One region of the Variovorax sp. GW460-12-1-14-LB1 genome, then DNA from elsewhere that is predicted to be linked to it. Evidence: predicted binding sites of a transcription regulator. Region 1 holds the regulator's gene; the other holds the start of a gene.
The links. Region 1 encodes LexA, which represses DNA repair genes until DNA is damaged. Its sites were predicted from a motif close to ACTGTATNNNNATACAGT; they were not measured.
Positions count from the first base shown of each region.

Region 1 (7,541 bases):
CGCCCTCCGCCTCCGGCAGGGCGGCCACTCCCAAGAGTTCCAGCACCAGCGCGACCCGCGCCTTCACCGGCGTGAGTGCGCTCGCATCCCGCAGCCCGTCACCGGGTTTCGGCAGGATGCGTCCGTTGGCACAGCGCGTGGCGCGCAGCACCGACACGCCACCGCCCTGCGCCTTCAGCGCTGCGGCTTCCAGCGCGTGGTGCACGGTGCCGTTGCCGGTCGTGGCCACGACCAGGCCGCGCAAGGGCTCAGCCGACGGGAGCAGCAACGCCTCCACGATCGCACCGCTCGCGCCCGCGTGGCTCATGACGATCTCGACGCGGGGCCACGGCTTCGATACCGCCTCCAGCCGCGCCGCATCGAACGGCGCTCCCTGCGGCCACGCACGCACGCGCCGCACTTCGCCCTCCTCCACATAGCCGACCGGCCCCGCATCGCCCGACGCGAAGGCATCGAGACGGTAGGTGTGCACCTTCTGCACATCGAGACCGCTGTGGACCGTTCCCGCGCACACCACCGTCACGCCCCGTGCGCCGGGCGTCGAGGCCACAGCGAGCGCGTCGCGCACGTTCTGCGGACCGTCGGGCGACAGGGCCGTTGCCGGGCGCATCGCGCAGGTCAGCACCACCGGCTTGGCCGGCGCGAGCACGGCGTGCAGGAAGAAGGCCGTTTCCTCCAGCGTGTCGGTGCCGTGCGTGATCACGATGCCGGCCACATCAGGCTGCGCCAGCCAGTGCGCGCAACGCGCGGCCAGCTGGCGCCAGGTGTCGGCGTCCATGTCCTTGCTGTCGAGCTGCGCGACCTGCTCCGCCACCAGCGCCACGCCGGCCGGCGCCTCGATGCCGCCCAGCAGGTCCGCCACGCCCACCTGTCCGGCGGTGTAGCCGATGTTGTCACCGCTGCTGGCGGCCTTGCCGGCAATGGTGCCGCCGGTGCCCAGCACGACCACGCGGCGCGTCTCGGACGAAGAGGAATGAGTCATGGCTTGTCAACTTTTGAAAACTGGTTAAAAATACAGGTACTGGATATCTAGCCAGTGCCGCAAGGAAACCACTATGCAGTTCGCAGTGAAGCTTACCGCCCGCCAGCAGCAGATCCTGGACTTGATCCAGGGCGCCATCGCACGCACCGGTGCGCCGCCCACGCGCGCCGAAATCGCCAACGAGCTGGGCTTCAAGTCGGCCAACGCCGCCGAGGAGCACCTGCAGGCCCTGGCCCGCAAGGGCGTGATCGAACTCGTCAGCGGCACTTCGCGTGGCATCCGCCTCAAGGGCGATGCGCTGCGCTCGCTCCACGAAACGCGCCACCGCGAAGGCAACCAGTTCTCGCTCTCGCTGCCCGGCATGGCCCAGCTCGCGCTGCCGCTCATCGGCCGCGTGGCGGCGGGTTCGCCCATCCTTGCGCAAGAGCACGTCGACCAGACCTACTACGTCGAGAACACGCTGTTCCAGCGCCAGCCCGACTACCTGCTCAAGGTGCGCGGCATGTCGATGCGCGACGCCGGCATCATGGACGGCGACTTGCTCGCCGTGCAGGCCACGAAGGAAGCGCGCAACGGCCAGATCGTGGTGGCACGCCTGGGCGAAGAAGTCACCGTGAAGCGCCTGAAACGCAACAAGCAGGTGATCGAGCTGCACGCCGAGAACCCCGACTACCCGACCATCATCGTCCAGCCCGGCGAGCCCTTCGAGATCGAAGGCCTCGCGGTCGGCCTCATCCGCAACACGATGCTGATGTAGCCCCCCGGGCCTGCGTGCTGCCAGCAGCACGCACCTCATCCGGCCGCGACAGGTGGCGGGCGTATGGCGCGAAGTCGCCATCACCCTGTCGTGGCCGATTCAAGAAATCCTGCCTGTGTTCAACCTCATACTTTTTTGGAGTTCACATGGGAATCGCCCTCCTCGCCATCGCCGACCTCTGGTCGCCCCTGCAATCGCTGGCCACCCGCTGGATGCCCGCCCGCCGCCCGTCGCATGGTGAGAGCGGCGACGCTGCCGCTGGCCTGCGCTACGTGGCCATTCGCCCGGCCTGCACGGCACGCACCGCTGGCAGCCCGGCGCCGGCCGCGTCACCGTCCGCCGCCACGCCCGCCCGCCCGCTGCGCGTGGTCCGCGTGGTCGACCGGCAAGGCTCGCAGCGCGGCTGCGCCAACCGGGTCGTGATTTCCGGCCGCATGGCCGACGTGTGCGCCGAACTCGACCGGCTCGCCGCGCTGGAAGCCGCGGAAACCGGCAGCGGCGCGCCCCGCCCCAGCCACCTGCACTGAGAAAGTGCCAACGAACCCGCCGTGCCTGCGCACTCTGCGCACCCTCATGCGCACGGCGGATTCACTGGAATCGGCCTGAAACAGGCCTCCCGGGCGCCATCCGGCACCGGGTATCCAAACGTTCACACGTGCGACGTGCCGATGCTGCGAGGCACAATGGCATGCCATGAACATTGTGATCCTCGACGACTACCAGGACGCCGTGCGCAAGCTGCAGTGCGCTGCCAAGCTGGACGCTTACGCCGCCAAGGTCTACACCAACACGGTCAAAGGCATCGGTCAGCTGTCGGTTCGCCTCAAGGATGCGGACGTCATCGTGCTCATCCGCGAGCGCAGCCAGATCTCCCGCCAGCTGATCGAGAAGCTGCCCAAGCTCAAGCTGATTTCCCAGACCGGTCGCGTCGGCGGCCACATCGACGTCACGGCCTGCACCGAACGCGGTGTGGCGGTGGCCGAGGGCTCGGGTTCGCCGCAGGCGCCCGCCGAACTCACCTGGGCGCTGATCATGGCGGCCATGCGCCGCCTGCCGCAGTACATCAGCAACCTCAAGCACGGGGCCTGGCAGCAGTCGGGCCTCAAGTCGGCGTCGATGCCGCCGAATTTCGGCGTGGGCTCGGTGCTCAAGGGCAAGACGCTGTGCATCTGGGGCTACGGCCGCATCGGCCAGCTGGTGGCCCGCTATGGGCAGGCCTTCGGCATGCAGGTCGTGATCTGGGGCCGCGAGGCCAGCTGCGCCAAGGCGCGCTCCGACGGCTTCCAGGTGGCACAGAACCGCCACGAATTCTTTGCGGCCGCCGACGTGCTGTCGGTGCACCTGCGGCTCAACGAGGACACCCAGGGCCTCGTCAAGCTCGAAGACCTCTCGCGCATGAAGCCGACGGCGCTGTTCGTCAACACCTCGCGCGCCGAGCTGGTCGAGGCCGATGCCCTGCTGGCTGCGCTCAACCGCGGGCGCCCCGGGCTGGCGGCCATCGACGTGTTCGAGAGCGAGCCTCCGCTGCAGGGCCATGCGCTGCTGCGCCTCGAAAACTGCATCTGCACGCCGCACATCGGCTACGTCGAGCAGGAAAGCTACGAAAGCTACTTCGGCCAGGCGTTCGACAACGTCGTGAGCTTCATCAAGGGCAACCCCACGAACATCGTGAACCCCGGCGCGCTGCAGGTCCGGCGGTGAACGCATGAGCCGGCCCGCGCCGCAGCGAGGCGCGCTCTGGGCGCTGCTGGCCGGCAATTTCGTGATCGGCACGGGCGTGATGGTCGTGCCGGGCACCCTCAATGAGATCAGCGCCTCCTTGGCCATCAAGGTCGCCACCGCAGGCCAGCTGATCAGCGCGGCCGCCTTCGTGATGTGCCTGGGCGCCCCGCTGCTGGCCGCCGCGGTCGCCGGCTGGGACCGCCGCAAGCTGCTCGCCCTCACCCTGCTCTGGTACGCCGCGTGGCACGTGGTTGCGGCGCTCGTGCCCAGCTTCGGCGCGCTGCTGCCGGTGCGCATGCTGACGGTGATCGCGCCCGCCATCTTCACGCCCCAGGCCGCGGCCTGCGCCGGCATGCTGGTGCCGCCCGAGCAGCGCGGGCGCGCCGTCACCTTCGTCTTTCTCGGCTGGTCGGTGGCCTCGGTGCTGGGCCTGCCGATCGGCGCGCTGATCGGCGGCCACCTGGGCTGGCGCATGGCCTTCATGGCCATCGCGGCGCTCAGCGTCGTGAGCGCCGCCTCGGTCTGGCTCACGCTGCCCAGCGGCATCCGGCCCGCCGCGCTCACAGCCGCTGCCTGGTCGCGGGTGCTGCGCAGCCCGGTGCTGATGGGCATCGTGTCGGTCACGGCGCTGCAGGGCGTCGGCCAGTTCGTGCTGTTCAGCTATTTCGGCCCGCTGCTCAAGCAGGGCTTCGGCGCCGATGCCAACACGCTGAGCCTGATGTGGGCGCTGTTCGGCGCCTTCGGCCTGCTGGGCAACATGGTGGTGAGTCGCTACATCGACCGCGTCGGCGCCGGGCGCATGGTGCTGCTGACGACCGGGCTGATCGCGCTGAGCCTGCTGCTGTGGCCGCTGGCCAGCACGCTGGCGTGGCTCGCGGTGGTGCTCGTGCCCTGGGGCCTGGGCTGCTTTGCCACCAACTCCTCGCAGCAGGCGCGCCTCGTGGGGCTGGCGCCCGCCCTGGCGCCGGGCTCGGTGGCGCTCAACAGTTCGGGCATCTACATCGGCCAGGCCCTGGGCGCGGCGCTGGGCGGCTGGCTGCTGGCGAACGACGCCACCGAGTGGATGAGCCGGGTCGGTTTTGCACTGATGCTGCTGGCCATGGGCCTGAGCATCGCCATCGACCGCAGCCGCCGCCCGGCCTGAATCCGATGCCCCGCGTAACACCCGGGGCGCGGGTCTCCCGCGAGATTGCAAAATCGGAGCTTTCGTCCGTGTCGCGCACCCGCGCCGACGCGGCCGCCCCGGACACCCACCAACCCATGAGAACCTTGATCCCATGACAGTGAACTACCCCCGAATCGGCGTGATCGGCGCCGGCGCCATGGGGCGCGGCATCGCGCAGATCGCCGCCCAGGCCGGCAGCGAAGTGCTGCTGCTCGACAGCTTCGCCGGTGCCGCCGAGCGCGGCCGCGAAGCCCTCGCCGCCCAATGGAACAAGCTGCACGAGAAGGGCAAGATCGACGCCCCCACGCGCGACGCCTACGCGGCGCGCGTGAAGGCGGTCGACGGCATGCAGGCGCTCGCCGGCTGCGACCTCGTGGTCGAGGCCGTGGTCGAGAACCTCGAGGTCAAGCGCACGCTGTTTCGCGAGCTCGAGGACGTGGTCGCGCCCACCGCCACGCTGGTCACCAACACCTCGTCGCTGTCGGTCACGGCCATCGCGGCGGGCCTGCAGCACCCCGCGCGCTTCGCGGGCTTCCACTTCTTCAACCCCGTGCCGCTCATGAAGGTGGTCGAGGTGGTGGCGGGCTTCAAGACCTCGCCCGAGGTCTGCCAGAAACTGGCCGGCTACGCCACACAGATGGGCCACAGCGCCGTGCAGGCGCAAGACACGCCCGGCTTCATCGTCAACCACGCGGGCCGCGGCTACGGCACCGAGGCACTGCGCATCGTCGGCGAAGGCGTGGCCGACTTCGCCACCATCGACCGCATCCTGAAGGACCAGGCGGGTTTTCGCCTCGGCCCGTTCGAGCTGCTCGACCTGACGGCGCTCGACGTGTCGCACCCGGTGATGGAGTCGATCTACCACCAGTACTTCGAAGAGCCGCGCTTCCGCCCGAGCGTGATCACCGCGCAGCGCCTGGCCGCCGGCGCACTCGGCCGCAAGACGGGCGAAGGCTTCTACCGCTATGAAGACGGCGTGATGCAGCAAACGCCCGAGGCGCCGGCGCCGGTGATCGAAGGCACGCCCGCGGTCTGGGTGTCGCCGCGCGCCGCGCGCCGCGCCGAGCTGCTGCGCCTGGTGAACACGCTGGGTGCGCAGATCGACAGCGGCAGCGCCCCCGCACCGCAGTCGATCATCCTGGTCGCGCCGCTGGGCTTCGACGTGACGACGGTCGCGGCGGTCGAGCGGCTGGACGCCACGCGCACTGTCGGCATCGACATGCTGATCGACGACGCCGCCACCAAGCGCCGCGTGCTCGCCACCAACCCGGCCACGCGCCGCGACGTGCGCGACGCCGCGCACGCCCTCTTCGCGCGCGACGGCAAGGCCGTGAGCGTCATCCGCGACAGCGGTGGCTTCGTCACGCAGCGCGTGATCGGCGCCATCGTCAACATCGCCGCCGACATGTGCCAGCAGCGCGTGTGCACGCCGGCCGACCTCGAGACCGCCGTGCAGCTGGGCCTGGGCTACCCGCGCGGCCCGCTCGCCATGGGCAACCTCTACGGGCCGACCAACATGCTCGAAGTGCTGTTCAACCTGCAGACCGTGTATGGCGACCCGCGCTATCGCCCGAGCCCGTGGCTGCGCCGCCGCGGCGCGCTGGGCCTGAGCCTGCTGCACGAAGAAGAATAAGCACGCACACCATGACCGCCGAACTCAAGAGCACCAGCGAAGGCAGCACCATGGTGCTGACCATCGTCAACCCGACCCAGCGCAATGCACTGGGCCCCGAGATCTATGCCGCCGGCATCGAGGCGCTGAACGGCGCCGAGAGCAGCGACGAGATCCGCAGCGTCGTCATCGTGGGCGAAGGCGCCTGGTTCTGCGCCGGCGGCTCGCTGCAGCGGCTGCTGGCCAACCGCCAGCTCGACCGCTCGGTGCAGGCCGAGAGCATCGAGGGCCTGCACAACTGGATCGACTCGATCCGCACCTTCCCCAAGCCAGTGATCGCGGCCGTCGAGGGTGCGGCGGCCGGCGCCGGCTTCTCGCTCGCACTGGCCTGCGACTTCGTCGTGGCCGCGCGCGACGCCGTGTTTGCGGCCTCGTACAGCAACGTGGCGCTCTCGCCCGACGGCGGCCTCAGCTGGCACCTCGGGCAGGCGCTGCCGCGCCAGCTGGCGAGCGAATGGCTCATGAACGGCGAGCGCATCGAGGCCGCGCGCCTGCATGCCTTCGGCCTCGTCAATGAGCTCACCGACAGCGGACAGGCGCTGGCCGGCGCGATGGCCCTGGCCACGCGCCTGAACGCGCGCGCGCCGAACTCGCTGGCCAGCATCAAGGAGCTGCTGAGCGACGCGCGCGGCGCCACACTGGCGTCGCAGCTATCGCAGGAGCGCGATCATTTCGTGCGCAATCTGCACCACGCGAACGCGGGCATCGGCATCGCCGCGTTCCTCGACAAGACACCGCCACGCTACGAGTGACGCCTGACGGCGTCGCTCTTGAGACACCCCACAGCTTTTCAGTCGCCGAGAGGACAGACCATGGACGACCCCATTCTTACCATCGAAGAACGTGAAGCGATCAACAGTGGTCGCTGGTTTTCTTCCCTATCTCCATCGCTACGGCACGACATCCTCCGATGCGCCTTTGTCAAACGCTACAAGGACGGCGACCTGCTCGCCGCGCGCGGCGACCCGCCCGAGCACTGGATCGCCTGTGCCAAGGGGGCGTTGCGCGTGAGCTCGACCGCGGTGTCGGGCAAGCAGGTGACGCTGACCTACGTCGAACCGGGCATCTGGTTCGGCGACGTGGCGATGTTCGACGGGGAACGGCGCACGCACGACACGTACTCGCACGGCGACACCACCGTGCTGTGCGTGGCGCGGGCCGACTTCCAGAAGATCCTGGCCACGCACGTCGAGCTGTACGAAGCGCTGATGCGGCTGCAGGCGCGCCGCATCCGCACGCTGTT
Region 1 is NZ_JBWKYF010000009.1:61,577-69,117, reverse strand. It holds gene AC07Y4_RS07035 (asparaginase) at 1-982, opposite strand, end outside; gene lexA (transcriptional repressor LexA) at 1,056-1,739, shown strand; gene AC07Y4_RS07025 (hypothetical protein) at 1,886-2,266, shown strand; gene AC07Y4_RS07020 (D-2-hydroxyacid dehydrogenase family protein) at 2,433-3,440, shown strand; gene AC07Y4_RS07015 (MFS transporter) at 3,445-4,605, shown strand; gene AC07Y4_RS07010 (3-hydroxyacyl-CoA dehydrogenase) at 4,739-6,259, shown strand; gene AC07Y4_RS07005 (oxepin-CoA hydrolase, alternative type) at 6,271-7,050, shown strand; gene AC07Y4_RS07000 (Crp/Fnr family transcriptional regulator) at 7,111-7,541, shown strand, end outside.

Region 2 (7,541 bases), on a different contig from region 1:
TGCCGCCCGTGGCCTGCGCGCCGCACTCCAGGATGTGGCCGGCCAGAGAGCCGGACGCCAGGCGGTCGTGGTCGTCGGCCGACCAGTCGAATTCGTGCATCAGCACGCCCAGTGTGGTGGCGCTGTCGACGATGCGTCCGGTGACCACGATGTCCGCGCCCAGGGCCAGCGCGCGTGCGATGGGCAGGGCGCCCAGGTACACGTTGGCGCTGTCGATGCCGGTGGGCATCGGCGTGCCCGAATAGAAATCGCGCGTGTCCTCGGCTTCGAGCGTGGGCAGCAGCGACAGGCAGTCGTCGCCCTCGACGAACGCCACCTTCAGAGGGCAGCCCAGCGTGCGCGCGAGCGCCTCGATGCGCGCCGCGCAGCCGCGCGGGTTCAGCCCGCCCGCATTGGCGACCAGCCGGATGCCGCGGCGCGCGCACGCCGGCAGGATCTCGCGCAAGGTGACGTCGATGAAGTCCGTCGCGTAGCCTTGCGCGGGGTCGGTCTTGCGCGCCTGGGCGAAGCTCGACAGCGTCATCTCCGCGAGGTAGTCGAACACGAGGTACTGCATACCCGGCACGTCGACGAGCTGGCGCGGGCCGAGGATGCTGTCGCCGATGAAGGCGCAGGCGCCGCCGATCTTCACGGTCTTGTGCTTGTTGTTCGGGTCCATGGCGTCAGTCCAGCGAGAGGTTCAGCTGGCGGATCACGTCGCCGTTGACCTGCGTTTCGCGCGCGATGAACGCCGCCAGTTCGGCCGGCGTGCCGCCGACCGCCTCGGTGCTGATGGCGGCGAGCTTGGTGCGCAGCTCGGCGCCCTTGAGCACGGCGGCGAGTTCGCTCGAGAGCCTGTCGACGATCGCCGCGGGCGTCTGCGCCGGGGCCATCACGCCGGCCCACGCGTAGGCCGTGAGTTCGGGGTGGCCGAGTTCCTTGAGACTGGGCACCTGCGGCAGCAGCGGCGAGCGCTCCTGCCCTGTGACCGCCAGCGCTGTGAGCTTGCCCTGGCGGATGTGCGGCCCCATCGCCGAGATGGCGTCGAACATGAAGCCGACGCGGTGACTGACGAGGTCGGTGGTCGCGTCGGCGGTGCCCTTGTACGGCACGTGCATCGTGCCCTTCATGCCGGTGGTGCGCGCAAAGCGCTCGCCGAGCAGGTGCGCCGCCGAGCCCACGCCGCTGCTGGCAAAGCTCAGTGGCGGGCTGCCTTCGCGGCCGGCGCGCACCAGGTCGTCCATGCTGCGCACGCCGGGGCTCGCCGTGACGAGCACGAGCGAGGTGCGCGTCAGCTGCGAGACCGGCGCCAGGTCGGTGGCGCGGTAGGGCAGGCGGCGGTACAGCGATTCGTTGTTGGCGTAGGCGCCGATCACGACCAGCAGCGTGTAGCCGTCGGGCGCGGCCTTGGCCACGAGGTCGGTGCCCAGGATGCTGTTGGCGCCGGGCTTGTTGTCGATCACCACGGGCTGGCCGAGCCGCACCGACAGGTCGCGCATCACGTCGCGCGCAATGATGTCGGTGTTGCCGCCGGCGGGGTAGGGCACGACCACGCGGATCGGGCGGTTCGGGTAGGCGGTCTGCGCTATCGCTGCGGCGCCGGTCAGCGCGAGGGCCATGGCCGTGAGGAGGCGCGCCGCCACGTGCGCGCGGCGGGTCTTTTTCTTCTGCATGTCGGTTGTCTCCAAGGGTGCCCGGTCTCACTGATGACGCTGGCGCTTGCCGGGTGCGGTTCATTATGGAAATCGCATCGATGCCTGCCTAGCCGTACCATGGAGTTTTGCGATAACCGAATGGAATCGGGCGACCGGCCGTCAGCATGCAGCTCAAGGACCTTCATTCATTCCGCGTGGCCGCCGAGCGCGGCAACCTGCACCACGCCGCCGATGCGCTGGGCGTGACGCAGCCGGCGCTGTCCAAGTCGATCCAGCGGCTAGAAACGGCCTTGGGCGTGCGCCTGTTCGAGCGCACCGCGCGCGGCGTGGCGCTCACGGCCATCGGGCAGGCGCTCTATGCGCGCAACCTGGGCCTGGAACAGCTCGTGGACGACATGCGCACCGAAGTGCAGGACATGAAGCTCGGGCAGTCCGGCAAGCTGCGCATCGGCACCGTGCCCGCCATCGTCGAGTCGGTAATGACGCCCGTGTTCGCGGCCTTCCTCGGCACCGGCAAGGACGTGCGCTTCGAAACGCAGGTGCAGCTCAGCGGCGTGCTGCTGCAGCAACTGGAAGCGGGTGCGCTCGACTTTGCGATTGCCGCCGTCAACCGCGAGGTGCCCGCGGCGCTGTCCTGCACCGTGCTCGGCGAGCAGGAGTCGTACGTGATTGCGCGCAACGGGCATCCCTTTCACCGGCGCGCGTTCACGCTGCACGACATGGCCGCGCAGCCCTGGGTGCTGCCGCCGTCGAGCATCACGCTGCGTGCCTGGGTCGAGTCGATGTTCCGCGACGCAGGCATCGACGGGCCGACCGCCTTTCTCCAGTCGGACGCCTCGCCCGCGGTCTTTGCGCCGTTGGTGCGCAGCACCAACCTGCTGACGGTCATGACCTCGGACTCGCTCGGTTCCTCCATGGGCACGGGGCTGGCCGCGCTGCCGTCGCCCGCGCCGGTCTGGGCATTGGAAATCGGGTTGTTCTGGCGGCGCAACGCCTACTTCTCGCTCCTGATGAAGCAGTTCCGCGACCAGGTGGTGGAAGTGTTCGACGCGCGCAACCTGCAGCTCAACCGGCGCCGGGCGCGGCCCTCACGCGGGTGAGCGGATGAGGCACGCGGGCCGCGCGGCAGAATGAAGCCATGCCCACGCCCGCTCTTCCCACCCCCGACGAATCCGCCGAAGCCCGGCGCCAGATTGCCCGCATCGAAGCCCTGTCCACCTCGCACGACCCGGTGCACGACGGCATTCGCGTGCGCTGGCGCCGCTTCGGCACCGACACGACGCAGCCGCCCATCGTGCTGCTGCACGGCGGCCACGGCAGCTGGATGCACTGGCTGCGCAACGCCGAGGCGCTGTCGGCGCAGCGCACGCTGCTCCTGCCCGACATGCCCGGCTTTCATGATTCCGACGCGCTGCCGCGCGTGGCGCCCGGCGAAGACGCGCTGGTGCCGCTCCTGGCCGCGCTCGGCGGCACGCTCGATGCGCTCATCGGCGCTAACACGCCCATCGACCTGGGCGGCTTCTCGTTCGGCGGGCTCACCGCCGCGCGCTTCGCGGTGCGGCGCGGCGCGATCCGCCGGCTGGCGCTGATGGGCAGCGGCGGCCACGGCACCTTGCGCCGCATGACGGTCGAGATGATCAACTGGCGCGCCGCCCCCGACCGCGAGACCGAGCGCGCCGCGCTCATGCACAACCTGGGCGCGCTGATGCTGCACGCGCCGGCCGCCATCGACCCGCTGGCCTTCGAGATCCACGACCTCTCGTGCCACGGCACGCGCTTTCGCAGCAAGGAGGTGTCGCTCTCGGGCGGGCTGCAGGCCGCGATCGACACGCTGGGTGTGCCCACGCTGCTGCTGTGGGGCGAGTTCGACGTCACCGCCGACTCGCGTCCGCTGGTGGCGCAATTGGCCAGCGAAGGCCCCGGCCGCGAAGGCGTGGTGATCGACGGCGCGGGGCACTGGGTGCAGTACGAACGCGCCGACGAGGTCAACGCGCAGCTGCTGCGCTTCCTGGGCTGAAGCGGTTCAGCCTCAGCGCAGGTAGCGCCCGTCGGCCTTGAGCATCGACAGTTCCGAGAAGGTCAGCCCGCGGTGCTCGCCGGGCCGGTACGACACGGCGATGCCGCCGAGGTCCAGCGTCTTGAACGACTCCAGGCCCTTCTGCAGCGACTCGGGCGTCGGGTTGGTGCCCGCGCGCTTCAGGCCTTCGACCATGACCTTGGCGGTGACGTAGCCCTCCAGGCTCGCGTAGCTGAACTCGGTCATGCCGATCTTCTTCATCGCCGCCTGGTACTCGGCGATGACGGGCATCGCGCTGTTCCACGGGTAGGGCACGACCTGCGAGATGACCACGCCGGCCGCGTCCTTCTTGATGTCCTGGAAGAGCTTCTGCCCATTCAGGAACGAGAACGAATAGAAGGCCGTCTCGCCGCCGGCCGCGCGGTAGGCCGCGATGAACTTCGCCGCCACGTCGTTGGTGGCCGACAGCACCACGGCCTTGGGCTTGAGCTTGGCCAGCTCGGCGGCGCGTTCGGCCGCGTCGGAGCCGTCGTTCTTGATGGCCACGCTGCCGACCATCTTGTCGCCGCGTTCGGCAATGAACTTCTGCGTGCTCTCCATCGCCGAGCGCGCGCCGGGGTTGTCGTTGTGCGCGAAGGCGATGCGCGACAGGCCGATGGTGAACAGGTGGTTCACGATGCGGCTGTATTCCTCGTCGAAGCTGATGCGCACCGGAAAGCCGAACTCGCTGAACTTCACCACCGGGCCCGCGCCCGTGTACGGGCCAACGACGGGAATCTTCAGCTCGTTGGCCGCCTTCAGCGCGCCGACCGCCGACGAGGTGCCGATGGGCATCAGCACGCCGATGGCGCCGTCGCGCGCGAAGGTCTTGACGTTCTCCGCGCCCTTGGCGGGGTCGTAGGCGTCGTCGAGCTGGCGCAGCTCGACCGGCCGGCCGTTGACGCCGCCGCTCGCGTTCAGCGCGGTGAACATGGCACGGATGCCCACCAGCGGCTCGGTCGACAGCGACGCGAGCGGGCCGGTCTGCACGTAGGTCTGGCCGATCAGGAGCGGCTTGGCGGGCTGCGCCGAGGCGGGCACCCCTGCGAAGACGAGCGCGGCGAGGGCCAGAAACCGCAGGTGAATCATTTTGTGTCTCATGGTCACTAATTGTTAATAAACCGATCTTAAGGCGCGGGCCTTCGCAGGTAAATCGATCGCTGGTTGCGACCTGGGGAATACTGTATAAAAATACAGTTAACAACTGCAATCATGGGCCTCCCTTTCCTCGACTCCTTTTCCACCGCTGCGGGCCGCGGCGTCTGGCACGCCGACGAACTCGGCCTGGCCGACGCGCAGGTCGTGGCCACCGGGCATGCCGCGCTCGACGCCGAGTTGCCCGGCGGCGGCTGGCCCGTGGGCGCGATGACGGAGCTGCTGCAGGCCACGCCCGAGGCCCATGTCTGGCGCCTGCTGCTGCCCGCGCTGGCGCAGGCCGTGGAGGCGCGCGGCGGGCCGGTGGTGCTGGTCGGCGCGCCTTACGAACCCTGCGGCACCGCGCTGGCGGCGCAGGGCTTGCCGGTGGAGGCGCTGATGTGCGTGCGCAGCGACGCCCCGGCCGCGCGGCTGTGGGCCTGCGAGCAGGCGCTGCGCTGCGCCGAGATCGCCGCCGTCGTCGCCTGGCTGCCGCAGGCCCGCGTGGGTGAGTTGCGGCGGCTGCAGCTGGCCGCCGCGCAGCACGAGGTGCTGCTGTTCGTGTGCCGGCCCGAGTCGGTGGCGCTGTCGGCCTCGCCCGCGCGCTTGCGCCTGCGCGCCGAGCGCTGCCCGGACGATCCGGCGCAGATCGCGCTGCACCTGCTCAAGCGCCGGGGGCCGCCGCTGGCCGCGCCGGTGCGGGTGCCGGCGCGCAACGCCCGCATGAGCGCGCTGCTGGCCGCCGCCCGCGTGCGACGCCAGCTGCGCCTGCAGCCGCCCGTGGCGCCGGCCGCCGCGCCGTCGGCCACGGTGGTGCGCATCGACGCATGGAAAGGAGGCCCGGATGCACTGGATCGCCTTGCAGTGGTCGTCTGAAACCGAGGACGCCGACGCCCCCGACATGCCCCCGCCCGAGGCCCAGGGCTGGTGGGCGCTGCAGTTCACGCCGCACGTCGCCTGGCAGGACGAGGCGCTGATGCTCGAGGTCTCGGCCTGCGAACGCCTGTGGGGCGGTCGCGCGCCGCTGATGCGCCAGCTGCTGGCCCTCAACCCCGCGCCCGACGCGCGCATGCGCGGCGCGCAGGGCGCCACCAGCCTGATCGCGCTGGCGCGGCTGCGCCTGTTCGCGCGCAACGAGCACCGGCCCGCCGACGTGCCGGCCGGCCTGCCGCTGGACACGCTGACGGCCGCGCAGGGCCACCTCGACCTGCTCGCGCGCCTGGGCTGCCGCACCTGGGGCGATGTGGCCGCCTTGCCGCGTGGCGGCCTCACGCGGCGCTTCGGCACCGGGCTGCGCGAGGCGCTCGACATCGCCTGGGGCCTGCGCCCCGAAACCCACGCCTGGCTCACGCTGCCCGACGTGTTCGAGCAGAAGCTCGAACTGCCCGCGCTGGCCGAGACCGGGCCCGAGCTCATGTGGTCGGCCAACCGCCTGCTGTCGGCGCTGCAGATCTGGCTGCGCGCCCGCCAGCGCGGCGCGCGTGCGCTCGAGCTGCAATGGACGCTCGACCTGCGGCGCCTCAACGGCGTGACCCTGCCGCCGCACCAGCAGCTCACCGTGCGCACGGCAGAGCCCACGCAGGACATGGCGCACCTGCGCCGCCTGCTGTCCGAAAAACTCGCGCTCACCACGCTGGCCGCGCCCGCGAGCTGGCTGAAGCTGCGCACGCTCGAAACCGATCCGCTGGCCGGCGCCAGCACCAGCTTCCTGCCGGAAGACAACCGCAAGGGCGACAAGCTGCACGAGATGGTCGAACGGCTCAGCGTGCGGCTCGGCGCCGACCAGGTGGTGGTGCCGCTCGCGCAGGCCGACCACCGGCCCGAGCGCCAGCAGCGGTGGCGGCCCGCGCTGCAGAAAGAGAAAACGCCGGTACCCGACAAGGCCCGCAAGGACGCCGCCTCGCAGCCCGATGCGATCTACCCGCCCTGGCTGCTGCCCGAGCCCTTGCGGCTCGAGATGGACGGCGAGCGCCCGTGCTACTGCGGGCCGCTGCGCAAGCTGGTCGGACCGCAGCGCGTGGAGGCCGGCTGGTGGGGCGGTGAAGAAGACGGCGGCCAGCCCGCGATGCGCGACTACTACGTGGCCGAAAGCCCCGAGGCCGGCCTGGTGTGGATCTTTCGCGAGCGGCCCGCCACGCGCTTTTCGTCGGGCGAGGTGCGCTGGTACCTGCAGGGGTTCTATGCCTGACCTGAGCGGCAAGGAAGAACGCAAGCGCCAGCCCGCCAAGGTGCATGTGCTGCCGCAGCGGCTGCGCCCGGCGCCGGGCCTGCCCGGCTATGCCGAGCTGCACTGCCTCACGAACTTCAGCTTCCAGCGCGGCGCTTCGACGCCCGAGGAAGTGGTCGAGCGCGCCTACCACCTCGACTATGCGGCGCTGGCCATCACCGACGAATGCTCGGTGGCCGGCATCGTGCGCGCGCATGTCGCGTTGCGCGACCTGCCCGCCAAGCTGGACACCTATGAGCGCGAGCACCCGGACGAAGCGCTGATCCCGCGCCACCCCGAATTCCGGCTGCTGTTCGGCAGCGAATTCCGCTTCGAGCGCTTCAAGCTCGTGGTGATCGCGAACGACACCGAAGGCTGGGGCAACCTCTGCGAGTTCATCACCGCCGCGCGCAACACCGAACTGCCCAAGGGCGAGTACCGCGTCGACTGGGACACGAGCGACGTCGCCTCGCTGCAGCGCTGCCAGGTCCTCTTCGTGCCGCACCGCCCC
Region 2 is NZ_JBWKYF010000010.1:48,469-56,009, reverse strand. It holds gene AC07Y4_RS07585 (acyclic terpene utilization AtuA family protein) at 1-658, opposite strand, end outside; gene AC07Y4_RS07580 (Bug family tripartite tricarboxylate transporter substrate binding protein) at 663-1,652, opposite strand; gene AC07Y4_RS07575 (LysR family transcriptional regulator) at 1,799-2,734, shown strand; gene AC07Y4_RS07570 (alpha/beta fold hydrolase) at 2,773-3,651, shown strand; gene AC07Y4_RS07565 (ABC transporter substrate-binding protein) at 3,664-4,779, opposite strand; gene imuA (translesion DNA synthesis-associated protein ImuA) at 4,903-5,700, shown strand; gene AC07Y4_RS07555 (Y-family DNA polymerase) at 5,669-7,012, shown strand; gene AC07Y4_RS07550 (error-prone DNA polymerase) at 7,005-7,541, shown strand, end outside.
Region 2: the regulator LexA is predicted to act here: its motif matches at 4,871-4,888, upstream of imuA (translesion DNA synthesis-associated protein ImuA).